DNA from 4 places in the Agrobacterium sp. NPDC089420 genome. Region 2 is predicted to be linked to each of the others. Evidence: predicted binding sites of a transcription regulator. Region 2 holds the regulator's gene; each other region holds the start of a gene.
The links. The regulator PhoB, encoded in region 2, activates phosphate uptake and scavenging genes when phosphate is short. The targets are predictions, from matches to a motif close to TGTCATNNANCTGTCAT.
Positions count from the first base shown of each region.

Region 1: the regulator PhoB is predicted to act here: its motif matches at 2,250-2,266, upstream of ACI2KA_RS13225 (UDP-2,3-diacylglucosamine diphosphatase).
Region 3: the regulator PhoB is predicted to act here: its motif matches at 3,424-3,440, upstream of ACI2KA_RS13190 (LTA synthase family protein).
Region 4: the regulator PhoB is predicted to act here: its motif matches at 3,562-3,578, upstream of ACI2KA_RS15590 (alkaline phosphatase).

Region 1 covers NZ_JBJDMY010000007.1:120,307-127,466, forward strand. The annotation lists gene ACI2KA_RS13220 (NADP-dependent malic enzyme) at 1-2,093, opposite strand, end outside; gene ACI2KA_RS13225 (UDP-2,3-diacylglucosamine diphosphatase) at 2,321-3,160, shown strand; gene dgcA (N-acetyl-D-Glu racemase DgcA) at 3,460-4,443, opposite strand; gene ACI2KA_RS13235 (ABC transporter permease) at 4,587-5,747, shown strand; gene ACI2KA_RS13240 (ABC transporter ATP-binding protein) at 5,788-6,594, shown strand; gene ACI2KA_RS13245 (MlaD family protein) at 6,603-7,160, shown strand, end outside.
Region 2 covers NZ_JBJDMY010000002.1:349,247-356,406, forward strand. The annotation lists gene pstC (phosphate ABC transporter permease subunit PstC) at 1-477, shown strand, start outside; gene pstA (phosphate ABC transporter permease PstA) at 474-1,793, shown strand; gene pstB (phosphate ABC transporter ATP-binding protein PstB) at 1,808-2,623, shown strand; gene phoU (phosphate signaling complex protein PhoU) at 2,719-3,444, shown strand; gene phoB (phosphate regulon transcriptional regulator PhoB) at 3,476-4,159, shown strand; gene ACI2KA_RS04310 (GcrA family cell cycle regulator) at 4,466-4,999, opposite strand; gene ACI2KA_RS04315 (aspartate aminotransferase family protein) at 5,430-6,629, shown strand; gene argF (ornithine carbamoyltransferase) at 6,686-7,160, shown strand, end outside.
Region 3 covers NZ_JBJDMY010000007.1:110,469-117,628, reverse strand. The annotation lists gene ACI2KA_RS13205 (hypothetical protein) at 2-832, opposite strand; gene ACI2KA_RS13200 (glyoxalase superfamily protein) at 1,025-1,402, shown strand; gene ACI2KA_RS13195 (NAD+ synthase) at 1,597-3,276, opposite strand; gene ACI2KA_RS13190 (LTA synthase family protein) at 3,500-5,440, shown strand; gene ACI2KA_RS13185 (DUF1003 domain-containing protein) at 5,557-6,090, shown strand; gene sthA (Si-specific NAD(P)(+) transhydrogenase) at 6,849-7,160, shown strand, end outside.
Region 4 covers NZ_JBJDMY010000009.1:92,591-99,750, forward strand. The annotation lists gene ACI2KA_RS15580 (ABC transporter permease) at 39-2,270, shown strand; gene ACI2KA_RS15585 (ABC transporter ATP-binding protein) at 2,267-3,328, shown strand; gene ACI2KA_RS15590 (alkaline phosphatase) at 3,629-5,383, shown strand; gene ACI2KA_RS15595 (hypothetical protein) at 5,492-5,956, shown strand; gene ACI2KA_RS15600 (ABC transporter ATP-binding protein) at 5,960-6,649, shown strand; gene ACI2KA_RS15605 (ABC transporter permease) at 6,646-7,160, shown strand, end outside.

The DNA of each region.
Region 1 (7,160 bases), on a different contig from region 2:
TTGGGCATGGCGCGCTTGCGCAGCGCTTCGGACAATGCCGAGCCGCCCTGCATTTCGCCGTCCACTTCCAGTTCCGGCGCCGCCGCCTGCACGATCTTGAGCGCGCGGCGCATCTTGCGGGCGCTTTCGGAATCGCGCGAGCCGAAATTGGAATGGCTGGCGAGCGCGATCTTCGGCGTGATGCCGAAGCGGCGGATTTCCCTGGCCGCGAGAATGGCCATTTCCGCCACTTCTTCCGAGGTCGGATCATTATTGACGAAGGTATCGGTCAAAAACAGCGCGCCCTGCTGGGTGATGAGCAGGCTGAGGCCGGCGAAGGAGCGCACGTTCTCCTGTTTGCCGATGATCTGGTTCACGTCGCGCAGATGCCGGTCGTAACGGCCTTCGAGGCCGCAGATCAGCGCATCCGCTTCGCCGCGTTTTACCGAGAGCGCGCCGATGACGGTGGAGTTTGTGCGCACGATGGTGCGTGCGGCTTCCGGATTGATGCCGGCGCGGCCGACAAGGGCGAAATAATCATCGACATAATCGCGGTAGCGCGGATCGTCTTCCGGATTGACCACGGCGAAATCCGCATGCGGGCGGATGCGCAGGCCGAAACGCTTCAGGCGCGTTTCGATGATCTGCGGACGGCCGATGAGGATCGGAATGCCGGTGCCCTCTTCAAGCAGCACCTGGGCGGCGCGCAGCACGCGTTCGTCTTCGCCTTCGGCAAAGATGATGCGCTTCTTTTCGGCGGCTTTCGCGGCATTGAAGACCGGCTTCATGATGAAGCCGGAGCGCCAGACGAAACGGTTCAGCTGGTCGAGATAGGCTTCGAAATCGGTGATCGGCCGGGCGGCGACGCCGCTTGCGGCGGCCGCGCGGGCAACGGCGGGCGCAATGCGCAGGATAAGGCGCGGATCGAAGGGCGAGGGGATGAGGTAGGTCGGGCCGAAGACCGGCGTCTCGCCGCTATAGGCTTTTGCCGCGACTTCGGAGACTTCCTCGCGCGCCAACTCGGCGATGGCCTGCACGGCGGCCATCTTCATTTCTTCATTGATCGTGGTTGCGCCGCAATCCAGCGCGCCGCGGAAAATATAGGGGAAGCAGAGAACGTTGTTCACCTGGTTCGGGAAGTCCGAACGGCCGGTGCAGATCATCGCGTCCGGGCGGGCGGCGCGCGCCGCTTCCGGCATGATTTCCGGATTGGGGTTGGCAAGCGCCAGGATCAGCGGATTTTCGGCCATGCGCTCCAGCAGTTCCGGCTTCAGGACGCCGGCGGCGGATAGGCCGAGGAAGACATCCGCGCCGTCGATCGTTTCGGCCAGCACGCGCTTGTCGGTCTTCTGGGCGTAGACTTCCTTCCACTCGTCCATCAGCACGTTGCGGCCGTCATAAACGAGGCCTTCGATGTCGTGGACCCAGATATTTTCCTTGGCCGCGCCCATGGAGACGAGCAGGTTGAGGCAGGCAAGCGCCGCCGCGCCGGCGCCGGAGGCGACGATCTTGACGCTGGACAGCGACTTGCCGGCCAGTTCCAGCGCATTGGTGACGGCGGCGGCGACGATGATCGCGGTGCCGTGCTGGTCGTCGTGGAAGACCGGGATGTTCATCTTCGCGCGCAGCTGGCGTTCCACCTCGAAACATTCCGGCGCCTTGATGTCCTCAAGGTTGATGCCGCCGAAGGTCGGCTCCAGCGCTGCGATGGTCGACACCATGTCGTTGATGCCGGGCGCGTCGATCTCGATGTCGAAGACGTCGATGCCGGCGAATTTCTTGAAGAGGACGGCCTTGCCTTCCATGACAGGCTTGGAAGCGAGCGGGCCGATATTGCCAAGGCCAAGCACCGCCGTGCCGTTGGAAATGACGGCGACGAGATTGGCGCGGGCGGTATAATCCGCCGCCATCTCCGGATTTTCATGGATGGCGAGGCAGGGGGCGGCGACGCCCGGCGAATAGGCCAGTGCGAGATCGCGCTGGTTGCCGAGCGGCTTGGTGGCCTGGATTTCCAGCTTGCCGGGGCGCGGATAGCGGTGGAAAAAGAGCGCCTGTTCCTCGATGTCGGCCTTTGCCGTGTTGGCGGGCGTGTTGTTCTTATCGTGAGAGGTCATTTTCCACCGTCATGTCTAATTGCGTCTGGTGGCCCTGAATACAACAAACTTCCCCGCGGTACAGCCGTTATTTGCCGCAGGCTCATGCAAATGCGCGCATGGCTTATTCGCGTTTTCGTGAAGCGGATCGTCATATTCCATACAAAAAACCGCCTCTGTCATGTTGCTGAAACACGAGTCTGGTTCTGAGAGGTGAGAAAGCCGCAGGGACGCAACCGAACAGGGGGATGAAATCCGTGGCCGGTCAAATCGAAACCAGACAGTTCAGAACGCTTTTCATTTCGGATGTTCATCTCGGCTCCAAGGCGGCCAAGACGGACTATCTGCTCGACTTCCTGAAATATCACGAGGCCGAGACGATCATCCTCGTCGGCGACATCGTCGATGGCTGGCGCCTGCGCCGCAGCTGGTACTGGCCGCAGGGCTGCAACGACGTTGTGCAGAAGCTGTTGCGCAAGGCGCGCAAGGGAACGCGCATCGTCTATATTCCCGGCAATCACGATGAATTCCTGCGGGAATTCCCCGGCATGCATTTCGGCGGCATCGAAGTAGCCGAGCGCATGATCCACGAGGCGGCCGACGGCAAGAAATACCTCGTCATCCATGGCGACGAATTCGACGTGGTGGTGCGCAACGCCCGCCTGCTCGCCTATCTCGGCGACTGGGCCTATGACGCGGCCATCGCCATCAACATCGCCATCGCCGCCGTGCGCCGCCGCATCGGCCTGCCTTACTGGTCGTTTTCGGCCTGGGCCAAGCTGCAGGTCAAGCACGCCGTCAACTTCATCGGCGAATTCCAGCGCGTGGTGGCCGACGAGGCGCGGCGCAACAATGTCGATGGCGTGATCTGTGGGCACATCCACCATGCTGTCATGGAAGACATGGATGGCATTCGCTACATCAACACCGGCGACTGGGTGGAAAGCTGCACGGCGATCGCTGAAAATGCCGATGGCAGCTTCGAGCTGATCACCTGGATGCAGACGAGCGACGTGACCGCCGAGCAGGCATCGGACGAGATGGAACCGGTGGATATTCCGGGGTTGATCGGCAAGCATGCGGCCTGAGTTGGGGCGTTTGTTTGGGCGGATGGTAGGCCCACCTGTAAACGAAGTGTTTGGCAAAAATTGTAGCATCCGCATACCGTCATCCCGGCCCTGAGCCGGGATCCAGTGCGATCAAGTCTTTGATCGCGTAAGATCTATTTCTCACGGCGCAGACGCGCCGTGGCTGGATGCCGGATCAGGTCCGGCATGACGGAGGTGAGGCTTTAAAGCCTTCTCAGTAACCTTTCGGTGAGGCACCGGAGAGATGGTGCGAATGCAGCCTCTCGACACCACCCCAGTGCGGACCTTTAGCGAGAGTTCTACCCCCACAATTCCGCTTTCGCCGGATAAACCAGCGAACCCTCATAAACCAGCCCCGGCGTACGATCCTCAGCCAGCAGCAGCGGCCCGTCGAGATCGGCGAAGGCCGTGCCTTGTGCGGCGAATACGGCGGGCGCCATGCCGAGCGAGGTGCCGAGCATGCAGCCGACCATGATGGTGAAGCCGAGCCGCTCTGCCTCCGCCTTCATGACGAGCGCTTCGGTCAGGCCGCCGGTCTTGTCGAGCTTGATGTTGATCGCATCGTAGCGGTCGCGCAGACCGGCGAGGTCCCTTGTCGAATGCACGCTTTCATCGGCGCAGATCAGCACCGGATGGTCGATGCGGGACAGGATGGCGTCCTTGCCGGCGGGCAGCGGCTGTTCGATCAGCGATATCTTCAGTTCCGCCGCAAGCCGCAGATAATATTCGATATTATCGTCGTTCCAGCCCTCATTGGCGTCGATGATGATGCGCGCCTCGGGCGCCGCGGCGCGCACGACCCGCAGGCGGGCCTCGTCATCGGCGGTGCCGGTCTTGATCTTCAGGAGCGGGCGGCCGGCGTTCTCCGCGGTCTTTGCGGCCATGGTCTGCGGGTCGGCGAGCGAAATCGTATAGGCGGTGACGAGCGGTTGTGCCGCCCGTGCCAGAACCTGCTCGGCGACGCTCCTGCCGCTTATCTTGGCTTCGAGGTCCCAGAGCGCGCAATCTACCGCATTGCGGGCCGCACCCGGCTTCATCGCCTGCTGCAGCTCCTGCCGCGTCAGGCCGACGGCAATCCGCTCGGCCATCGCCTCTATATCGGCCAGCACGCCTTCGATGCTCTCCCCGTAACGCGGATAGGGCACACATTCGCCTCTGCCGGTGAAGGAACCATCACGGATGATGCACGTTACGACATCCGCATGTGTGCGGGTGCCGCGTGAAATGGTGAAGCTGCCGGCGACGGGAAAACGTTCTGTTGTGGCTTGCAGGTAACGGGGCATGTTTTTTCACTTCCGATTGGGCGGCAAAAGACACATGACGCCAAATTTATCACGAATTGTCGGCCGTCACTGTGGCTTGCCGGAGGCCAAAACGTTATGAAACCTTTAAGAATCTCGTGACGGCTGCACTCGCTCGGAGCATTATGCAAGAACAGGACACACGGCAACAGGCGAACCCGGCCGCTATCACCGAAGACGGTTCCGTCTCCGGCGGGGGCTTTCGTTATGTCATGAGCGGCTCCTGGCGCAACAGCAATCTCTCCGGAATTTTCGAAAACCTGGACAGGATCGAAAAAGGCAAACCTGCGGGTGCGGTGGAGATCGATCTTTCCGCCGTGGAGGCGATCGACACCACCGGCGCATGGATCATCCAGCGCCTGCGCAAGGATCTGGAGGCGAATGGCGCAACCGTCACGCTCACCGGCAACGACCGCATCGAGGACGTGATCGGCCAATTGCCCGACAGGGCCGAGCTTGAGGCGGAGCCGGTCGTCCGCGAAGGGCTGGTGGAGCGCATCTTTGCGCCGATCGGCAAGGCCGTGGTGCAGAACGGCGCGGATTTCCTGGCGGGCATGTATATTCTCGGCTCCGCGGTGCGCGGCGCGCAGATGAAGCTGGGGCGCGGGCGCGGCGTCTCGCCGGCGGCGATCGTCAACCAAATCGACCATATGGGCGTGCGCGCCGTGCCGATCATCATGCTGATGTCGTTCCTGATCGGGGCGATCATCGCCCAGCAGGGCGCGTTCCAGCTCAGATATTTCGGTGCGGAAGTCTTCGTCGTCGATCTGGTCGGCATTCTGCAATTGCGCGAAATCGGCGTTCTCTTGACCGCGATCATGATCGCCGGCCGCTCCGGCAGCGCCATCACGGCGGAAATCGGCTCGATGAAGATGCGCGAGGAGATCGACGCGCTGAAGGTCATCGGCCTCAACCCGGTGGGCGTGCTGGTGTTTCCGCGGCTGGTGGCGCTGACCATCGCGCTGCCGCTTTTGACCATTCTCGCCAATTTTGCAGCGCTTTTCGGCGCGGCCATCGTGGCCTTTGCCTATTCCGGCATTACCTTCGAGGTGTTCCTGTCGCGCCTGCATGGCGCGGTCGAGGAATCGACCATTGCCGCCGGCATGATCAAGGCGCCGTTCATGGCGCTCATCATCGGCATCGTCGCGGCGGTGGAAGGCATGAAGGTGGGCGGTTCGGCGGAATCGCTCGGCCAACACGTCACCTCCTCGGTGGTGAAGTCGATCTTCGTCGTCATTCTCGTGGATGGTCTTTTCGCCATCTTCTACGCAGCCATCGATTTTTAGGGAGGGCGCGTTGGAACAGGCGGAACAGAACCGGGAGCAGATGAAAAAGGACAGGGACGGGCGCGAAGTTGTGCTTTCCGTCGAGGGCGTGACCGTCGGTTTCAACGGCCGGAACGTGCTGGAAAATCTCGACCTCGATGTCTATCGCGGTGAAATCCTCGGCTTTATCGGGCCATCAGGCGCTGGCAAATCCGTGTTGATGCGGGCGATCTTGCGGCTCCTGCCGCGGCAGGCGGGTGCGATCCGCATTCTCGGCACCGATTACGACAAGGCGAGCGAAGACGACCGCATGATGCTCGACCAGCGGCTCGGCGTGCTGTTCCAGCAGGGCGCGCTGTTTTCCGGCCTGACGGTGAAGGAAAACATCCAGCTGCCGATGCGGGAATATCTGGACCTGCCGAAGAAGCTGATGGACGAGCTCGCCTATCTCAAGATCGAGATGGTGGGGCTGAAGCCCGATGCCGGCGACAAATACCCATCCGAGCTTTCCGGCGGCATGATCAAGCGCGCCGCGCTCGCCCGGGCGCTGTCGCTCGATCCCGACCTCGTTTTCCTCGATGAGCCGACTTCCGGCCTCGATCCCATCGGGGCGGCGGAATTTGATATGCTGATCGCACGCTTGCGTGATTCGCTCGGCCTGACCGTCTATATGGTGACGCACGATCTCGACAGCCTGTTCTCCGTCTGTGACCGCATTGCGGTTCTCGGCCAGAAGAAGGTGCTGGTGGAAGGGACATTGCAGGACATGTTCGCCTGCGACGACCCTTGGGTGCAGTCCTATTTCCGCGGCAAACGGGCGCGCTCTGTCGTTCTTCCGGACGGCAAACATGAAAATCCGGTGGAGTAACAAGAAGCATGGAAACCAAGGCGAATTACACCATAGTCGGAATTTTCACGCTGATCGTGATCGCCGCCGCATTCGGCTTCGTTTACTGGATGGCGGAATTCGGCCGTGGCGGCCCGACGGCGCAGCTTGTCGTGCGTATTCCCGGCTCCGCCAACGGCCTTTCGGTCGGTTCTCCGGTGCGCTTCAACGGTATTCCCGTCGGCACCGTGCGCGGGCTTGCCATCGACCGTGACGATCCGGCCTATTCCATCGCTTTCACCGAAGTGCAGGCGGATGCGCCGGTTTTCCCTTCCACACGCGCCGTGCTTGAAATTCAGGGCCTGACCGGCGCTGCCTATATCGAGCTTTCCGGCGGCAACAAGGATGGCGAGCGCATTCTGCAGAAAGCCGTCGAAAGCGGCGTTCCCGCCGAGCTGACGGCCGATCTTTCGAGCGTCACCAACCTGCTTGCCACCGCCGACAAGATTTTGAAACGCGCCGATGGCGCGATCGGTGAATTGCAGGGTTTCGTGCAGGATGCGCGTGGCCCGCTGACGCAGACGGTGCGCAATGCCGAAAAATTCTCC
Region 2 (7,160 bases):
TATGCCAATTTCATCCAGGCGCAGAGCGTCATCACCGCCGGTTTCGTCATGGGCATCATGCTGATCCCCTATGTCTCGTCGCTGTCGGATGACATCATCACCGCCGTGCCGCGCTCGCTGCGCGACGGTTCTCTCGGCCTCGGCGCAACGCGATCGGAGACCATCAAGCGGGTCATTCTTCCCGCTGCTCTTCCGGGCATCGTCGGCGCCGTTCTGATGACCGCCTCGCGCGCCATCGGCGAAACCATGATCGTGGTGCTTGCCGCCGGCGTTGCGGCGCGCCTGCAGCTCAACCCTTTCGAACCCATGACCACGGTGACGGTGAAGATCGTCAGCCAGCTGACCGGCGACCTTGAATTCACTTCGCCGCAGACGCTGGTGGCCTTCGCGCTCGGCATCACGCTTTTCGCCATCACGCTTTGCCTGAATATCTACGCGCTGTACATCGTGCGCAAATACCGGGAGCAATATGAATGACCGACATCGTTTCTCCCGCAGCCGGCGTCGCCATCAACAAGGCCACGCGCCGCGATATCGGCATCAAGCGCCGTTATGCCGCCGAACGTCGCTTCCGCGCTTACGGCATGGCAGCGATCTCCTTCGGCCTCATCTTCCTCTTCCTGCTGCTTTTCTCGGTTGTTTCCAAGGGTTACACCGCTTTCCAGCAGACGATGATCACGGTTCCGGTCGAATTTTCCGAACAGATCATCGATCCGAAGAATGAGCGCGCCACTAACCCGGCAAAGCTGATGACGGCCAATTATCCGGTCGTCGCCCGCGATGCGGTCGCCAAGGTTCTCGGCGTCGCGCCGACGGACCGTGCCGGTCTTCGTGCCGTCAACCTCCTGATCTCCGACAGCGTGCGCACGCAGCTGCGTGACATCGTCGTCGCCGATCCTGCCGTCATCGGCACCACGCGCACCGTTAGGCTTCTGGCATCGGGCGATGTCGACAGCGCCTTCAAGGGCCAGGTCGATCTGACCGCGGATGAAGCCAATCGCCGCATCTCGAACCAGCAGCTCGGCTGGATGAACCAGCTCGCCGAAAGCGGGCAGCTCGGCAAACATTTCAACACCGGCATCTTCATCAACGGCGCCTCCAGCCGTCCGGAAGCGGCGGGTGTCGGCGTGGCGCTGATCGGCTCCTTCTACATGATGCTGATCGTGCTGGTGCTGTCGCTGCCGATCGGGGTCGCCGCGTCGATCTATCTTGAGGAATTCGCCCCGAAGAACCGCCTGACGGATCTCATCGAGGTGAACATCAACAATCTGGCTGCGGTTCCCTCGATCGTTTACGGTCTGCTCGGCCTCTCCGTCTTTATCAACTTCATGGGCTTTCCGCGCTCGGCCTCGCTGGTCGGCGGTCTCGTCCTGACGCTGATGACCCTGCCGACGATCATCATCGCGACGCGTGCTGCCCTCAAGGCCGTGCCGCCGTCGATCCGCGCCGCCGCCCTCGGCCTCGGCGCCTCCAAGATGCAGACGATCTTCCACCACGTCCTGCCGCTTGCCATGCCCGGTATCCTGACCGGCACCATCATCGGCCTCGCCCACGCACTGGGAGAAACGGCGCCGCTGCTGCTGATCGGCATGGTGGCATTCGTTGCGAACTACCCGACAACGCCGATGGATCCGTCCACGGCCCTGCCGGTGCAGATTTACATGTGGGCGAACGAAGCCGAACGCGCCTTTGTCGAAAGGACTTCCGGCGCTATCATCATCCTGCTTCTGTTCCTCATCGTCATGAATGTTGGCGCAATCCTGTTGCGTCGCCGCTTCGAACGGCGCTGGTAGAGGGAGATTGAGCAATGAACATGTTGTCGGAAGCAGCAGTTGAAAAGGCGCTGGACAAGAAAATGAATGAAGTTTCATACAAGATGATCGGCAAGGACGTTTCGGTTTATTACGGCGAAAAGCGCGCGCTTTACGACGTGAACCTCAATGTCCGCGAAAATACGGTGACGGCGCTGATCGGCCCGTCCGGTTGCGGCAAGTCCACTTTCCTGCGTACCCTCAACCGTATGAACGATACGATCGACGGTTGCCGTGTCACCGGCAAGATCACGCTCGACACCGACGATATCTACGATCAGGCGATCGATGTCGTGGAGTTGCGCGCCCGTGTCGGTATGGTGTTCCAGAAGCCGAACCCCTTCCCGAAATCGATCTACGAAAACATTTCCTACGGTCCGCGTATTCACGGTCTCGCCCGTAACAAGGCGGACATGGACCAGATCGTCGAGCAGAGCCTGCAGAAGGCCGGTCTCTGGAACGAGGTGAAGGATCGTCTGCACGAATCCGGCACCGGCCTTTCCGGCGGCCAGCAGCAGCGCCTGTGCATTGCTCGTGCGGTTGCCGTCAGCCCCGAGGTTATCCTGATGGACGAACCCTGCTCGGCGCTCGATCCGATCGCGACCGCCAAGGTCGAGGAACTGATCCACGAGCTGCGCACCAATTATACGATCGTTATCGTCACCCACTCCATGCAGCAGGCGGCGCGCGTTTCCCAGCGCACGGCGATGTTCCATCTTGGCCACCTCGTCGAGGAAAACGAGACCGACAAGATGTTCACCAATCCGGATGACCAGCGCACGCAGGATTACATCATGGGCCGCTTCGGCTGATCCCCGGCCGGCGCTTTATCGAAACCGAACAAGACTGGTGCCTCTGCCTTACGCTGCTGTGTATGTGCATGAAGGCCAAGCCGGAGGACTAGACCGTGACACAGACAACGACCCATTCGCATATTCTGTCCGCCTATGACGACGAATTGAAGTTCCTGACGCGCCGTATCGCCGAAATGGGCGGTCTGGCCGAGCAGATGTGCGCCGACGCCGTGCGTGCGCTCGTCAATTCCGATGCGGCCCTGGCGCAGAAAGTCATTTCCGATGACACGATCCTCGATCATTCCGAGCGCGAGATCGGCGACAAGGCCATCGTCACCATCGCCAGACGTCAGCCGATGGCGGCCGATCTTCGCGAAATCATCGGTACGCTGCGTATCGCGGCAGACCTCGAGCGCGTCGGCGATCTCGGCAAGAACACCGCCAAGCGCGTGATTGCAGTGGCCGGAACCGGCGTGCCGCGCAAGCTCGCCCGCGGCATCGAGCATCTTTCGGAACTGGCGCTGGTCCAGCTCAAGGAAGTGCTTGACGTCTATTCCACCCGTTCCGCCGAGAAGGCCAATGCCATCCGCGAGCGTGACGAGGAAATCGACGCCATGTATACGTCGCTTTTCCGCGAACTCCTGACATACATGATGGAAGATCCGCGCAATATCACCACCTGCACGCATCTTCTGTTCTGCGCCAAGAACATCGAGCGTATCGGCGACCATGCCACCAACATCGCCGAGACGATCTATTACATGACCACCGGCAGCCAGCCGGAGGGCGAGCGTCCGAAGGACGACAGTTCCAACACGCTCGGTTCGGTGACCGAGTAACAGACAAGCAGAAGCTTGCGGAGTTCAGCATATGGTGCCCAAGATTGCAGTTGTGGAAGATGAGGAAGCGTTGAGCGTCCTGCTTCGTTACAATCTCGAGGCTGAGGGATATGACGTCGATACGATACCCCGGGGCGACGAGGCGGAGATCAGGTTGCAGGAGCGTATTCCTGATCTTCTGATCCTGGATTGGATGTTGCCCGGCGTCTCCGGTATCGAACTGTGCCGACGGCTGAGAATGCGGCCGGAAACCGAGCGTCTGCCGATCATCATGCTGACGGCGCGTGGCGAGGAAAGCGAGAGGGTTCGCGGTCTCGCCACCGGCGCCGATGACTACGTCGTCAAGCCGTTCTCGACTCCGGAGCTGATGGCCCGCGTCAAGGCCATGCTGCGCCGCGCCCGTCCCGAGGTTCTCTCGTCGGTGCTGAAATGCGGTGATATCGAACTCGATCGCGAGACCCATCGCGTCCACCGCAAAAGCCGTGAAGTGCGCCTTGGACCGACGGAATTCCGCCTGCTCGAATTTCTGATGACATCGCCGGGCCGGGTATTTTCCCGCTCGCAACTCCTGGATGGCGTCTGGGGCCACGATATCTATGTTGATGAGCGCACCGTCGATGTGCATGTCGGCCGCCTGCGCAAGGCGCTGAATTTTTCGCATATGCAGGATGTCATCCGCACCGTGCGCGGCGCAGGATATTCGATGGAGGCCTGAGCGAAGCTCGGTCTGTGTATCTTATTCCGATTGACATTGAACACGACAATCAAAAATGGCCCGAAGCCGCATATGGTTTCAGGCCCTTTTTATGTCCGGTTTCCCAAGCGTCCGGTCGGTCTTCCGGTGGGGCAGAAGATCGGCGACGTGCTGCGATCCGGGTCATCGCGCGGCCCGAAGACAGGAGGGAAGTTTCTGCGGCATGTGCCGGTGCGCTTCTGCGAAAAACCGAAACGGCAGTCGGCCAGGCACAAAAAACGGGCCACAAGGCCCGTTATATTTGATGGCGAATGTGCATCCTGACCATCAGGCCTTACGGCGTTCGCTCACAGGCTGATAGGCAAGTTTCGCATGGAACTTGCAATAGGGCGAGGATTCCAGTGCCTCGCAACCGCAGAAATGGAAATCGTCCTTCAAGGGATCGCCGACCGGCCATTTGCAGGTGCGCTCCGTCAATTCCGTCAGGGTCAGGCGACGGGAAATCGGGGTGACGACGTTTCTGGACGGAGCATAATCGAGAACCTCTGCGGTTTCGATGTCGATCTGTTCGTGAAGAGCCGTTGCCGCGTTGGAACGATTGAGGGCACGTGCCGGCGCTGCGCTGACGCGGGCCGCGAAATTGGTCGCGCGCGGTGCGGGCGCGGCAGTGCGTTTCGGCGCGGAGCGCGCCGAGGTGACCGGGCCGCCGGCCTTGACGCGTCCCGGCAGATTGAGACGGTGGACCTTGCCGATCACGGCATTGCGGCTGACGCCACCCAGCTGCGCTGCTATCTGGCTGGCGCTAAGCCCCTCGGACCACAATTTCTTGAGCTTTTCGACCCGTTCGTCTGTCCAGTTCATGCCGCTTCTCCGCTTGTCGCGTATATTTCGGCAGAATCCCTCTCCGTCTCGCGGGCGTGCCGTGAGCGTGGTTTCCGCCGGATTTTTGGTGACTAGTTCCGCCGCAATGCAGTCTAGTAATTAGCGATTAACCTAGTGCCAGCCCGACTCCGTGGCAAGAGTCGCGGGAATCATCTGGAATCGATTTTCCGGTTTTCCCCAACTTGCTGGCGAGTTGAGTCTGAAAGGCAACACCTTGGGGCTCGGTTGCCGCCGCCTACTAGTGCTTGAGAAGCCCGGGAAACGCGGACTTTTGTTGACATCGGCAAGCGAAGTGACAATAGTGCCCCTGCCGCCGCAAGGCGGCATTTTTGATTTTCAGGCGAGGGATAACCCTTCAAGCCTATTGACAACCGTCTGACAGCGCATCCGCGCAAGGAGTGATACAGCCATGGCCGAAGCCGCCGCGCCATTGTTCGATACATTTGCAAGAGCCCCCCTGCGCTTCGAGCGCGGTGAAGGCGTCTGGCTGTTCACGGAAAGCGGCGAACGATATCTGGATTTTGCAGCCGGTGTCGCGGTCAACTCGCTGGGCCACGCGCATCCGCACCTCGTCGAGGCGATCAAGACCCAGGCCGAGAAGGTCTGGCACGTGTCGAACCTCTATGAAGTGCCCGGGCAGGAAAAACTTGCAAAACGCCTGACGGAAGCGACTTTCGCGGACAAGGTCTTCTTCACCAATTCCGGTGCGGAAGCATTGGAGTGCGCCATCAAGACCGCGCGCCGTTATCATTATTCGAAGGGCCATCCGGAAAAATTCCGCATCATCACCTTCGAAGGCGCCTTCCATGGCCGCACGCTGGCGACGATCGCCGCCGGCGGCCAGCAGAAATATCTGGAAGGCTTCGGCCCCAAGGTCGAAGGTTTCGACCAGGTGCCCTTCGGTGATGTCGATGCGCTGAAGGCCGCCATCACGGCCGAGACGGCCGCACTCCTTATCGAGCCCATTCAGGGTGAGGGCGGCATTCGTGCCCCCGGCAAGGAATTCCTGCAAATTCTTCGGGCATTGTGCGAAGAGCACGGCCTGCTCCTGATTTTTGATGAGGTCCAGACCGGCGTTGGCCGCACGGGCAGGCTGTTTGCCTATGAACAGACCGGCGTCGCGCCCGATATCATGGCGGTCGCCAAGGGTATCGGCGGCGGCTTTCCGCTCGGCGCGTGCCTTGCAACCGCGGATGCCGCTTCGGGCATGACGGCGGGCGTGCATGGCACCACCTATGGCGGCAACCCGCTGGCCATGGCGGTCGGCAATGCCGTGCTCGATGTCGTTCTTTCCGATGGCTTTCTCGAGAAGGTCCGCGATGTCGCACTGGTTTTCCGCCAGGGGCTTGCCTCGCTGAAGGACCGGTATCCGGATGTCATCGAGGAAATCCGCGGCGAAGGCCTGCTGCTGGGCATCAAGGCCAGGGTTCCGGCAGGTGAATTGCTGCAGGCCATGCGCGCCGAACATCTGCTGGGCGTGCCGGCGGGCGACAACGTCATCCGCCTTCTGCCGCCGCTCGTTACCACCGCGGAAGAGGCCCGTGAAGGCCTGGCGCGCGTTGAAGCGGCAGCCGCATCCCTGACCGCAAAACAGGCGAAAATCGCCTGAGGAAACACTAGAGGGCGGGCCTCTCCCGGAGGCTCGCGAGCATGGGACAGTTTGAAATGGCTTCACCTAAACATTTTCTCGACCTGTCGGCCGTTGGCTCGCAGGACCTGCGGGCAATTCTTGACGATGCCCGCGCGCGCAAGGCCGCGACGAAGGCCGGCACCGCGGAGAAGCCGCTTGCCGGCAAGATGCTGGCAATGATCTTCGAAAAGCCGTCCACCCGCACCCGCGTCTCCTTCGATGTCGGAATGCGCCAGCTCGGCGGTGAGACGCTTTTCCTCTCCGGTACGGAGATGCAGCTGGGTCGTGCGGAAACGATCGGCGATACGGCCAAGGTGCTGTCGCGTTATGTGGACGCCATCATGATCCGCACGACGGATCATTCGCGCCTGCTGGAACTTGCCGAACACGCAACCGTGCCGGTCATCAACGCTCTGACGGATGATACCCATCCCTGCCAGATCATGGCGGACATCATGACGTTCGAAGAGCATCGCGGCCCCGTCAAGGGCAAGACCATCGCCTGGACGG
Region 3 (7,160 bases), on a different contig from region 2:
ATCACGCAACCGGAAAATACCGCACATAAGCGAATTCATCGCCATCCGGTGACCAGTTGGGCGAGTTCATCGTGCCCTGCCCGCCGAACAGTTCAAACAGCGTTTCGACATTGCCGCCCTCCATGTCCATCAGCCGCACCCGCACGTCGAGATCACGCGGATGGTCGAAGACATCGCCGTCATAGGAAACGAAGACCACCTTGTCGCCTTTGGGAGACGGATGCGGAAACCAGTCGCCATAGGGGCTGTCGGTGATGCGTTCGACGGCGGAACCGTCCACCCGCACCCGCCAGATCTGCATCCGCCCGGTGCGGCTGGAATTGAAATAGATCCACGCGCCGTCGGGCGAATAATCCGGTCCGTCATTGCGGCCCTCGCCATGGGTCAGCCGCGTCTCGGTGGCGGTCTCGATATCCATGGAATAGATATCGAAAACCTGATCGCGAATGCCGCAATAGGCAAAGCTTTTCCCGTCCGGCGACCAGCCATGCCAGTAGGAGGGAAGGTTCTTCGTCATCAGCCGCGGCGCGCCGCCCGCCGAAGCCATCAGATAAATCGCGCTCTTGCCGAACTCCACCTTGTCGGAAATGGCATAGAGCGAACCGTCAGGCGATATGCCGTGGTCGTTGTTGCAGAACGTCGCAAAGCCGGTATCGACCTTTTCGGGTGACATATCACCGGCAGGAGACAGGCGGTAAAGCAGCCCCTCGCTGTTCAACAGCAGATATTTTCCATCCGGAGACCAGTTCGGCGCCTCGAACAGTTCCGGCGTCTGCCAAACCACCCGCATCTGCCGGGTGCGGATGTTGAAGATTTCGATGGAGCTGCGCATTCTGCCTCCCGGGCGTGTCTGTGTTCTTGCTCAAGGCGCTCGGCAACAGAGACATTCCGTTTGCATCCGCCATCGCCGTGATTATGATCCTATGGCCGCAGGCACCGTCCTGCAAATTCAAATCGGAAAAAACGCCAGCGCCCCGGCACCGTCCGCGCCGCTGGCCGTTTCTCCCAGATCCGAGGTTCCGCGATGAAGACCATCGCCGATCACGGCATCCGCTTCGGCCGGATCGCCGCCATGCTTCCTGTCAGAAATATCGAAAAGGCCCATGATTTTTACGTTGGCGTGCTGGGCTTTGAAAAGACCTTCGAGAACGGCACCCCCGTCGGCTTCATGATCCTGAAACAGGGCAATGCCGAGCTGCACCTGACATTGCAGCCCACCCACAAGGCAGCCCCCTTCAACGTGGCGCATATGCTGGTCAGCGATGTCGATGCGCTGCACGCGCTGTGCAAAGGCCACGGGCTGCGCATCATCAAGGGCCTGCAGGACAAGGATTACGGCCTCAGGGCCTTTGTCTTTGAAGACCCCGATGGCAACCGCATCGATGTCGGGCAGGTCATCTGAGGTGAGTTGACGGCGCGGGGTTTTCTCCGCACCGTTTATGGGCTGTCAAAAAAGCTCCTCACACGCGACACCATCCTCGGGCTTGACCCGAGGATCCACAATCTCAACCGCACTTGGATCCTCGCCTCAAGGGCGAGGATGACGGAGAAAGGCGGTAACTCACCCGCCAGAAATCGATGGCACGCCGCCGTCAATCACCGATCCCGGAACCGGTTGGTGATCGGATAACGCCGGTCGCGCCCAAAGTTCTTCTTGGTGATCTTCACCCCCGGCGCCGATTGCCGGCGCTTGTATTCGGCGAGATAGAGCAGATGCTCCACCCGGTGCACGGTCGCCACATCATGGCCGCGCACCAGAATTTCCTCGACCGACATTTCCTTCTCGACGAGGCATTCCAGAATATCGTCCAGCACCGGATAGGGCGGCAGCGAATCCTGGTCGGTCTGGTTGGGGCGCAATTCGGCCGATGGCGCCTTGGAAATGATATTGGCGGGGATCACCTCGCCGGAAGGTCCAAGCGCGCCCGGCGGCACATGGGCGTTGCGCCAGCTGGAAATGGCATAGACCTGCATCTTGTAGAGGTCCTTGATGGGGTTGAAACCGCCATTCATATCGCCATAGAGCGTGGCATAACCCACCGACATTTCCGACTTGTTGCCGGTCGTCACCACCATCGAGCCGAACTTGTTGGAAACGGCCATCAAAATGGTGCCGCGCGTGCGGCTCTGCAGGTTTTCCTCGGTAATGCCCTCTTCCGTCCCTTCGAAAAGATCCGACAGCGCCGAAAGAAAACCTTCCACCGGCTCGACGATCGGCACGATGTCGTAACGGCAGCCCAGCGCCCTGGCGCAATCGGCCGCGTCCTTCAGCGATTCTTCCGAGGTGTAGCGGTAAGGCAGCATGATGCAGCGCACCCGCTCCTCGCCCAGCGCATCGACGGCAAGGGCAGCACAGATCGCCGAATCGATGCCGCCGGAAAGGCCGAGAACCACGCTCTTGAAACCGTTCTTGTTGACGTAGTCGCGAAAGCCCAGCATGCAGGCGCGGTAATCCGCCTCCTCGCCTTCGGGAATTTTCGAGAAAGGTCCGCTTTCGCAGCGCCAGCCTTCTTCCGTGCGCTTCCAGTCGGTAACGGCAAGCGTGGCCTCGAACTGGCTCATCTGGAAGGCCAGCGTCTTGTCGGCATTAAAGGCGAAGCTTGCGCCGTCGAACACCAGCTCGTCCTGCCCGCCCAGCTGGTTGGCGAAAACGAGCGGCAGACCGCTTTCGATCACCTGCCTGAGCGCCGCCTGATGGCGCACGTCAAGCTTGCCGCGATAATAGGGCGAACCGTTCGGCACCAGCAGGATTTCCGCCCCGCTTTCGGAGAGCGTCTCGCACACGCCCATGTCGTTCCAGATTTCCTCGCAGATCGGAATGCCGATCCTGACCCCGCGGAAATTATAGGGACCGGAAATCGACCCTTCGGAGAAAACCCGCTTCTCGTCGAATTCGCCGTAATTCGGCAGGTCGATCTTGTCGCGCAGCGCAACGATCTTGCCGCCATCCAGCAGCGCCACCGAATTGTGCCGGCCCGTTTCGCCCTGTCGCGGAAAACCGATGACGACGCCCGGCCCGCCATCGGCGGTGTCCGCCGCCAGCTCTTCCACCGCCTTCAGGCAGGTCTTCAGGAAAGCCGGCTTCAGCACCAGGTCCTCCGGCGGATAGCCGGATATGAACAGCTCGGTCAGAAGCAGAAGGTCGGCGCCCTGTGTCGCCGCATCGGCCCTTGCCTCGCGCGCCTTGGCGAGATTGCCCGCCACGTCGCCAACGGTGGGATTGAACTGCCCGACGGCAATCCGGAGATGGTTCTGGATATCGTGTCTGTCGCTCATGGCTTTTCAATACCGCGCCCGTGCCCGCTCCGCAACGCGGCAATTGCATGGCGGCGCCCGGCAACCATGTCACGGCCGCGTTCACGCTAAGGTTATCGCCGCGCCGGCCAGGTTGGGCAAAGTTCATGTCGCGTTCATCGCGCTTATGTGACAGTTACATGACACTTTTGCGACACCCCGATTCACCTCCCCGGATCGGTCGTGCCGCCTGCAATACCGGAGTATGGGTTTGAGACATTCGGCGCCAAAAACAACGGCTTCCGAAAAGGCTGGTTTTGTCTTTTCGCCTGCATGGACAAGGAGCCTTTCGAAGCTTTCGGGCACGGCCCAGACACTTGCCAATCTGACGGTCGCATCCATCGTGCTCGTCGTGGCGCTGGAATGGATCGCCCGCGGTTCGCTCCATGATGTCGGTGCTTTCCTCACCTCGTCGGCACGTCCCGGCATGACCACCATTGCCGCCGTGCTTACCCTTCTCGTGGCGCTGGATGCACTTCTTGGCCGGCGTTACCTGTCCCTGATCGTGGTTGCACCGCTCTGCGGGCTGACCGGGCTGATTTCCGCCCAGAAGCAGACCTATCTTTCCGATCCGCTTTATCCCTCCGACCTGCTGTTCGGCCGCCAGATCCTCGAGCTTTTGCCAACAATGCTGAAGGCGCAGCCTTTGACGGCGGTGCTGGTGGGCCTCGGCATCTGCGCCACCATTGCGGTTCTTGCCATGCTCTGGCTGCTGGCACGCCGCCACTCGCCCATCCTGCGCTGGCGCGAACGCGCCGCCGGTCTCGCGCTGGCGCTGCCGCTTCTTGCCGGCCTCGCCTCGCTGATGGATTATTCGCATTATTCCTGGGTGCGCGATCGCCTCAACATCATCCCCATGATGTGGGACCAGCAGGAGAACTACCGCCATAACGGTTTCCTGATGGCCTTTGCCTTCAACATTCCCATGGCCAATGTCTCCGCCCCCGGCGGATACGGCGAAAACACCATTGCCGATCTCACGTCGAAACCCGCCTCTTTCGCCGCCAACAAGGGCGATTATCCCGACATCATCATGCTGATGAGCGAATCGCTGTGGGACCCGACCCGGCTCGAAAACGTCACGCTCTCGGCCGACCCGATGCCGGCGATCCGCGCCAAACAATCCGGCAACGTTTTTTCGCCCGAGTTCGGCGGCATGACCGCGAATGTGGAATTCGAGGCGCTGACCGGCTTTTCCAACGCCTTCCTGCCCTATGGCAGCATTCCCTATCAGCAATATATCCGCCGCCCGGTGCCCTCGCTTGCCAGCTTCTTCCGCGGCGAAGGTTATTCCGCCATCGCCATGCACCCGTTCCAGGAGTGGTTCTGGAACCGCAAGCAGGTCTATGCGAATTTCGGCTTCGAGGAATTCCGCTCCGAAGAGACGCTGCCGGCCATGGAAAAACGCGGCAACTTCGCCTCCGACGATGCGCTGATGGACGAGATCATGGCGACGGCCGACAAGGCGCAGAACCCGCTCTTCCTCTTCGCCGTCACCCTGCAGGGACATGGGCCTTACGAAGCCAACCGTTACGCCGAAAACACCATCGGCGTCGAAGGCGGCCTCTCCGCCTCGGCCTCGCAGGCGCTCGCCACCTATTCGCAAGGGGTGGCGGAAGCCGATGAAGCGCTTTCGAAACTGATGCGCTGGGCAAAGAAGCGCGACCGCGAAACCATCATCGTCCTTTTCGGCGATCACCTGCCGCCGCTCGGCCAGACCTTCGTGGAAAGCGGTTACATGCCGGGCATGGTGGCCAGCCGCCGCGCGCCGCTGGAGGTGATGAAGAAGGAACACGAAACGCCGCTGGTCGTCTGGTCGTCGAAAAAGGGCGTGCGCAAGAATATCGGCACCATCAGCCCGGCGCTTCTGCCCTACCACGTGCTGAAGACCGCGGGCTTTTCCGATCCCTTCTATACCGGCACGCTCGGCGAGGTGCAGCAGGCCTTTTCCGTCATCGACCGGCATATGCTGGTGGCGACCGACGGCACGGCCCTGCCCGACTGGTCGATCGCGCCCAACGCCGTTCCCGACGTGGTGCGCGATTACCGCCTGCTGCAGTTCGACATGATGTTCGGCCAGCAATATGGCCGCGAGCGCTTCTTCCCCGGCTTCAACTGGCTGCACGAGGGTGCGCCGGCGGTCTGATGCTTTTCGGCGGGGACGCCTGAACCGCATGGCGGCGGAAATCGTTTGAATTCCGCCGCCATGCGGGTTTATCTCGCACGGAGCGCAGGTTATTTCATCAGAACCGGAGACACACCGTGTCAGATATCTCCGACTATATCGTTTCGCATTTCAAGCGTTCCTCCCGCGAAATCGGCGAGGTGGAGCGGCGCATCCTGGAATTGTCGCACCAGAAGAAACTGGTTTCGAGCGACATCAACGCGGAATTTTCCGCCGGTGCCAGCCTCGGCGACAGGCTGGCGGACAATATCGCCAAGGTCGGCGGCTCCTGGGGTTTCATCCTCGGTTTCTGCTTTTTCCTGGTGTTCTGGGCAATCGTCAACACCATCGTGCTGACGACCGGCGCCTTCGATCCCTACCCCTTCATCTTCCTCAACCTGCTGCTGTCCATGCTGGCCGCGATCCAGGCGCCGATCATCATGATGTCGCAGAACCGCCAGGCAGCCCGCGACCGTTTCGAGGCCGCCAAGGACTATGAGGTGAACCTGAAGGCCGAGCTGGAAGTGCTGTCCCTGCATGAAAAGATCGACGTGAAGGTGCTGGCCGAGCTTGCTGCGCTGCGGCAGGATCTCGCCGCGCTCCACCACCACGTCACCCGCAAGGACGGCTGAGGCGCGGAAAAATAATCCCCGCTTTTCCCCGCCTTGGCGGGCGCTGTTATAGTGACCGCAGTCCCGCCGGGCGGACGCCAGACGTGGCGGAAACCGAGGGACGGTCCTGGTGGTGGAACGCTGGCAACGTTCGTGGAAAGGACCATTTCGCAAGGCGGCCGTGCACGGCCCTTGCGCGATACGGCATGGTGAAAGACCCGGCTGCGCAACGCATCCGACCCACACCAACCCCAACCGAAGCGCAGCCGGGCAATCGCCCGACGTCCTCACGCTATCCCCGTCCGGCAGCGCCGTGCGGGATGAAGCTGTTGGTTTTTTCGGGGCGTGTTCAGGAAGTGCGCAAAGGTGCGCGGAGCTTTACCCCCCTCTGCCCTGCCGGGCATCTCCCCCTCAAGGGGGGAGATCGATCTGCGGCAAGGTCTCGGCCATCTCGGAGTTCGAGAATGAAGTGGCGGGAAAGCGTCTTGCCGATCTCCCCCCTTGAGGGGGAGATGCCCGGCAGGGCAGAGGGGGGTAAGCCCCAGGCACTTCGCCCCATCATCAATCACGCAACCCGCTGAAAACCTCACCCCCAGTTACGAATCCGTCAGATTCTTACGCTACAGATTGACGCAGGCGTTTGTTGCATTGCACTCTTGCGGGCAAGGCTGACACGGGAATCACCTCCCATCGTCAAAATGGCATCACGACCATTTCGCGACGACGCCATGCCGGATGCGACATCCGGTATCGAAATGCATTCTGTTCCGGGGTTTTTCATGCACCAGTTCGATCTGATTGTCATCGGCAGCGGTCCGGCGGGAAGACGGGCCGCCATTCAGGCCGCCAAGCTCGAAAAAAGGGTTCTGGTCATCGAAAAGGGCAGCCGCGTCGGCGGCGTTTCGGTACATACCGGCACCATTCCCTCCAAGACCCTGCGCGAAACCGCTCTCAACCTCACCGGCTGGCGCGAGCGCGGCTTTTATGGCCGTTCCTATCGCGTCAAGCAGGAAATCGACGCCGAGGATCTGCGCCGCCGCCTGCTCATCACGCTGGATCATGAGGTCGAGGTGCTGGAGCACCAGTTCGCC
Region 4 (7,160 bases), on a different contig from region 2:
GCCACTCTTTCATCGGCATGAAACAAGCGAGGTCGGCCATGACACGTGGCAATCGCAGGCTGGACATCGTCCTGGCGCTCGGGGCGTTTGCCCTCATACTTCTCCCCTGGTATCGCATCGAAGGCGGCTTTTTCAGCTTCCGCTGGCTGTCCGGGTTTTTCTCCACCGCCAGCACTGCGCCGGGTTTGCTGCAGATACTGTCCTATGGAAAACCATGGCTTGTCGGCATCGTTCTTTTCTTCCTCGCCGCATGCCTTGTCCGGCCGATGCCTGATCCGATGCGCCGGGGCGGGTTGCTTGCCTTCATCGGTGCTGCCGGTCTCGTTTTCCTCGCCTTGCAGGGGCTGGCCATCGGCTTTAGCGGCTGGAGCTGGACGGTGAGCGAAAACCTCTTCGGCCTGCTTGCCGATGGCCAGCCTTCGATGGGTGCCGGCGCCGTCGTCCTGTCGTTCGTCTTCGTGCTTCTTTTCGCCTTCGGGCTTGCCGAACGCGGCATCATGAAGGGTGATGCCTTCGTCGTTGGCGCCATTTCCGTTCTGGTTTTCCTCGTCACGGTTTTTGTCTTCTACCCGATCGGCAGCATGCTGGTCGCCTCCGTTCAGGATTTCGACGGCTCCTTCAATGCCGATGGCTTCATCCGCAATATTCAGGATCCCGGCATCTGGAGCCTCGGTTGCGTCACGGGTGAAGAGCGTTGCGGCGTCGCCTGGCGCACATTGTTTCTGGCCCTGATGACCGCCTTCGGCTCCACCGTGCTCGGTCTCGGCTTTGCGCTGATCGCCACCCGTACCCGCTTTCCTTTCAAGAAAGGCCTGCGACTTCTCACCGTTCTGCCGATCATCACGCCGCCTTTCGTCATCGGCCTTGCGCTGACGCTGCTGTTCGGCCGCGCCGGTGTCGTCACCGAATGGCTTTCCTATCTCTTCGGTATTGAACCGGGTCGCTGGCTTTACGGCATGACCGGCATCTGGATCGCGCAGGTCCTTTCTTTCACGCCCATCTCGTTTCTGGTGCTGATCGGCGTGGTCGAAGGTGTCAGCCCGTCGATGGAAGAGGCTTCGCAGACGCTGCGCGCCGACCGCTGGCGCACCTTCTGGCGGGTATCGCTGCCGCTGATGAAACCCGGTCTCGCCAATGCCTTTCTGATCGGTTTCATCGAGAGCATGGCGGATTTCGGCAATCCTCTCGTCCTTGGCGGCACCCACGGCGTCTTGTCGACGGAAATCTTCTTCGCCGTCGTCGGCTCGCAGAACGATCCGTCCCGCGCCGCGGTCCTGGCGATCATCCTGCTGTGCTTCACGCTTTCGGCCTTCCTGGCCCAGCGCCTCTGGCTGTCAGGCAAGAATTTCGCCACGGTGACGGGCAAGGGCGACAGCGGCGCGCATATCGCGCTTCCGCGCGGCCTGTCCATCGGCGTTCACGCTGTCGTCGTGCCGTGGATGGTCTTCACCATCGTCGTTTATGGCATGATCCTTGTCGGCGGTTTCGTAAAGACCTGGGGTCTCGACAATTCCCTGACCTTCGACCATTACGTCCGCGCCTTTTCCGTCAGCTTCTCCAATGGCTCAATCGCCTGGACCGGCGTGGCCTGGAACTCGTTCTGGACGACGATGAAGATCGCGCTGGTTTCGGCGCCGCTCACCGCTGCCGTCGGCCTTCTGACCGCCTACATCATCGTGCGGCAGAAATTCGCCGGCCGGAACCTCTTCGAATTCGCGCTGATGATGAGCTTTGCCATCCCCGGCACGGTCATCGGCGTCAGCTATATCATGGCCTTCAACCTGCCGCCCGTGGAAATGACGGGCTCGGCGCTGATACTGATCGCCTGCTTCGTCTTCCGCAACATGCCGGTCGGCGTGCGCGGCGGCATTGCGGCGATGAGCCAGCTCGACAAGAGCCTCGACGAGGCCTCGCTGACGTTGCGGGCCAATAGTTTCCGCACCATCCGCAAGGTCATCCTGCCGCTCTTGAGGCCTGCGATCACGGCCGCGCTGGTCTATTCCTTCGTGCGCGCCATCACCTCCATCAGCGCCGTCATCTTCCTCGTCAGCGCCGAATACAACATGGCGACCTCCTATATCGTCGGCCTCGTCGAAAACGGCGAATATGGGGTGGCGATCGCCTATTCCTCCATGCTGATCGTGGTGATGATCACCGTCATTACCGGCTTCCAGCTCATAGTCGGCGAGCGTCGCCTGCGGCGTGAAAACCGCGTCGCCGGCCTGCCCTCCGCTTCCTCCGTTCCTCTTGCCCAGGAGAAAACCGCATGATTTCCGTAAAGCCCGGCTCCGTCACCTTTCAGAATGTCCGCAAGACCTTCGGCGCCTTCACCGCCATTGCCGACCTGTCGCTCACCATCGAACCCGGCACGCTGGTCACCCTGCTCGGTCCCTCCGGCTGCGGCAAGACGACGACGCTGCGCATGCTCGCGGGTCTCGAACACCCGACCTCGGGACGCATCCTTATCGGCGATCAGGATGTAACGATGCTGCCGGCCAATGAGCGCGATGTCTCGATGGTCTTCCAGTCCTATGCGCTTTTCCCGCACATGACGGCGCTCGACAATGTCGCCTACGGCCTGCAGTCCTCCGGCCTGCGCAAGGCGGAAGCGCGGGAAAAGGCGGAGGAAGGATTGAAGCTCGTTGGTCTCGCCGGCATGGGCCATCGCCTGCCCGCCGAACTTTCCGGCGGCCAGCAGCAGCGCGTGGCGGTCGCCCGCGCCCTGGTGCTGGAGCCGCAGGTGCTGCTGCTCGATGAGCCGCTTTCCAACCTCGATGCCCGCCTTCGCCGCCGGGTGCGCACCGAAATCCGCGAATTGCAGCAGCGGCTGGGTTTCACCGCCGTTTATGTCACGCATGACCAGGACGAGGCGCTGGCGGTTTCCGACCGGATCATCGTGATGAAGGATGGCGAGATTGCCCAGTCGGGTGCGCCGCGCGATCTTTACGAGGCCCCGGCCTCCGCCTTCATCGCCGATTTCATGGGCGAGGCGAATGTCGTCGCCTGTGAGGTGGTCGGCCTTGATGGACCGGAAGCGCTGATCCGCGTCGGTGGTATCGCTCATCGTGTGCAGGCGGGCGGAGCCAAGCCCGGTCCGGCAAAGCTTGCGGTCCGCCCGGGCTCGATCTCCATCGGCCAGCCGGGCGGCCATGGGCTTGCCGGCCGGGTTCTGCACAGCGCCTATCTCGGCGGTCACGTGGAATATGAGGTGGAGACCGATATCGGCACCCTGTTCATCGTGGATCATACGGCCGATACCGGCCTGCCGCCGGCAAGCGACGTGACGCTGGGGTTCAGGAACCGTGGCATTGCCCTGATCCAGGCCTGATTGCGGGGCTGCAAGCCGACGCAAACCCGAGCCCGCCTGTTGCGTGCTGCCCATGACAGGCCGCCGAAGCGTGCTTATCAACAGGCGGGCGAAGGGTATTCGCCACGGGACCGGGACAGGAACGCTTGTCACAGGATCGGCTTGCGCCGCCCGGCAACCGAAGGGACATGACGTGCTCAACGCATCCCAGCAAAATTCCGCCGACACCCGCTTTCAGAATATGGCCGTCTACAAGTCATGTAACTGTCATATCGCGGGCTTAGGAGAGATTGTGGTTTTCACATGTCTCGTGAGGGGAATATGCGCGGAATTATTGCTGCTTTGGTCGCTACGACCTTTCTCGCCGGCGCCGTTCAGGCTGCCGAGGTCTATCCGCTTGATCGTGCGACGATCCTGGCCGGTTCGCCGTTTGATTTCAAGGCTGAATTCGACGCCGTCGTAAAGCCGGAAGACGTCAGGATCACCGTCAACGGAAAAGATTACAAGGCTCTGCTCGGCAAGGATGCCGAGTTCGTTGCCGAAGAAAAGAACAAGGACAAAGTTCTTGGTTCTGCCGTCATTTTGCGTGGCGTTTCGCTCGCCGATGCCGGTGATTACAAGGTTGAAGTTTCGGCCGGTTCCGAAACCAAGAGCGTGACCTGGACCGTCTATGGCACGCCGGACCAGGCGAAGGCCAAGAATGTCATCTTCCTGATCGCCGACGGCCTGTCGGTTGCCCACCGTACGGCCGCCCGCATCATGTCCAAGGGCATGACCGAGGGCAAGGCCAATGGCCGTCTCAATATGGACGATGTGCCGCCGGTCGCCTTTATCGGCACTTCCGCCACCGATGCCGTCGCCACCGACAGCGCCAACACCATGTCGGCTTACATGACCGGTCACAAGACCGCCGTGAACGCCATCGGCGTTTATGCCGACCGTACCCCGGCGTCGCTGGACGATCCCAAGGTGGAAACGCTTGCGGAAGCGCTGCGCCGCCAGACCAAAAAGTCGATCGGCATCATTTCCACCGCCGAAGTGCAGGATGCGACGCCGGCTGCCGTCGTTGCCCACACCCGCAAGCGTGGCGACAAGGCGGAAATCAACGGCATGCTGTTCGACGTGAAGCCGGATGTGCTGCTCGGCGGCGGTTCCGCTTATTTCCTGCCGCAGTCCACCGCCGGTTCCAAGCGCAAGGACGACAAGGACTATATCGCCCTGTTCAAGGACGCAGGCTATACGCTGGCTACCAGCAAGGCGGAACTGGCCGCGGCGGCCGGCACCAATACCGGCAAGATTCTCGGCCTGTTCCACACCGGCAACATGGACACCACGCTGGACCGCGAGTTCCTGAAGAAGGGCACCACGGGCAAGTTCCCGGATCAGCCGGGTCTCGTCGACATGACCAAGGTTGCGCTCGACAGCCTGTCGAAGAACCCGGACGGTTTCTTCCTGATGGTTGAAGCGGCCAATGTCGACAAGATGTCCCACCCGCTCGACTGGGATCGCGCCGTTATCGACACGATCGAATTCGACAAGGCCATCGGCGTCGCCCGCGAATTCGCAGCCAGGAACCCCGATACGCTGATCATCGTCACCGGCGACCATACGCATGGCGTTTCCATCATCGGCACCGTCGATGACGACAAGCCCGGCACGGACATGCGCGAAAAGGTCGGCACCTATGCCGAAGCCGGCTTCCCGAACTATGAGGACAAGGACGGCGACGGTTATCCGGACAGGGTCGACGTCTCGCGTCGCCTGTTCCTGAACGCCAATAACGGCCCGGATCACTACGAGACCTTCCGCCCGAAGCTCGACGGCCCCTTCGCACCGGCCATCCAGAACGAAAAGAAGGAATATATCGCCAACGAACAGTACAAGGATGTTCCCGGCGCCGTTCTCGTCACCGGCATCATTCCGAAGAGTTCGGACAGTGGCGTGCATGCGGTCGACGATGTCGTGCTGCAGGCCGAAGGTCCGGGCGCCGAAGGTTTCCGCGGCTACATGGAACAGAGTGATGTCTACAAGGGTCTCGCAGAAGCCCTCGCGCTCGGCGCAAAGCAGACCAACTAAAAACTGAACGGGGCAGGGGCGCACTGTGCGGTGTGTCCCTGCCGGTTTCCGGCCTCGCATTGCCGGCCAAGGCTGACGATGCGAGGCCTTTCAAGAAGGAGAATGGTCATGGGCAAGCCTGATCAGGCGTGGTTCAGCCGTCGCCAGACCCTGGGTCTCATCGCCGGTCTGCCGCTGCTGGCCGCCGGCACGCGCGCGCAGGCGAAAAGCGACCTCACCTTTGACGAGCTTTATGGCAAGGTCAGCGTCCTCGGGCTGGAATTTTCCGAAAAGGTCAAGCAGCTGAACGGCAAGGAGGTCGCCATGCGCGGCTTCATGGCGCCGCCGCTGAAGGCCGAAGCGCAGTTTTTCGTTCTGACCGAAATACCGATGTCGATCTGCCCGTTCTGCTCAACCGATTCCGACTGGCCGGACAATATCGTCGTTGTCTATCTCGGCGAGAAACAGACCTTTACCCAGCCCAGCCAGACGATCGAAGTACGCGGCACGCTGGAAACGGGTTCCTGGACCGATCCGGATACCGGCTTCGTCAGCCTGCTGCGCATCCGCCAGGCAGAATACGCGACGGTTTGAGACATGCTGCCTCTGACGATAGACAATCTCGCCGTATCCTTTCCCGGCCTGGCGACGCCGGTGCTGGTTATCGACCAATTGGAAATCGCCGCCGGAAGCCGCGTGGCGCTGACGGGCGGTTCCGGCTCTGGCAAGAGCACCCTCATCAACATCATAGCCGGCCTTGAACGTGTCGCGGCCGGCCGCGTCGTCTGGCAGGACACGAATATCGCGGCTCTTCCCGAAGGCCGCCGTGACCGTTGGCGGGCCGAAAATATCGGTCTCGTCATGCAGGAATTTCATCTCTTTCCCGGCCTGTCCGCGCTGGACAACATCCTGCTGCCGGCCCGCCTGTCGCGTGTGGCCAATGCAGACCTCATAAAGCGCGCACAATCCCTGTTTGCGACGGTCGGCCTCAAACGCCCCGGGCAGCACGTCGAAACCATGTCGCGGGGTGAAATGCAGCGGGTTGCCATCGCTCGCGCGCTGCTGCGCAGCCCCGGCGTCATCATCGCCGACGAACCGACCGCGAGCCTCGATCTCGACAGCGGCGAGGCCGTCGGCGATCTGCTGCTTTCGGTTGCCGCCAGCACTGGCAGCACATTGATTGTCGCCAGCCACGACCAGCATCTTGTCGGCCGTCTCGACCGGCGCCTGACCCTCAGCGGCGGCCGTATCGTCGCCGATAGCGAGCGGAAGGAGATTGCGGCATGATCGGTTTCATTCTTGCCGATCTGCGCCGGCTGTGGCTGGGCGGCGCGGTCGTGGTCCTCCTGGTGGCGCTGGCCACCGCGCTCGGTGTGGCGGTCACGCTGCAGGAACGGTCGCTGCGCCTCGGCAGCGCCCGCGCCGCCGATAAGTTCGATCTCGTTGTCGGCGCCGCCGGCAGCGAAACCCAGTTGATCCTCTCGTCCGTCTTTCTGCAGGCGGCGCCGCTGCCGCTCGTGGACGGCGCCGTCCTCACCAGACTTGCCGCCGATCCGCGCGTCGCCTGGGCCGCGCCGGTCGGTTTCGGCGATTCCTTTTCCGGCTATCCCATCGTCGGCACGACGACGAGCCTTGTCGGCAACACGACAACCGGTTTTACCGAGGGCAGGATCTTCGCGCTGGAAGGCGAAGCCGTCCTCGGTGCCGCCGTCAATCTCTCCATGGGCGCCGAGATCAAGCCGATGCATGGCACCACCGAGACTGGCGGCCACACCCACACCGAAATCGCCTATACGGT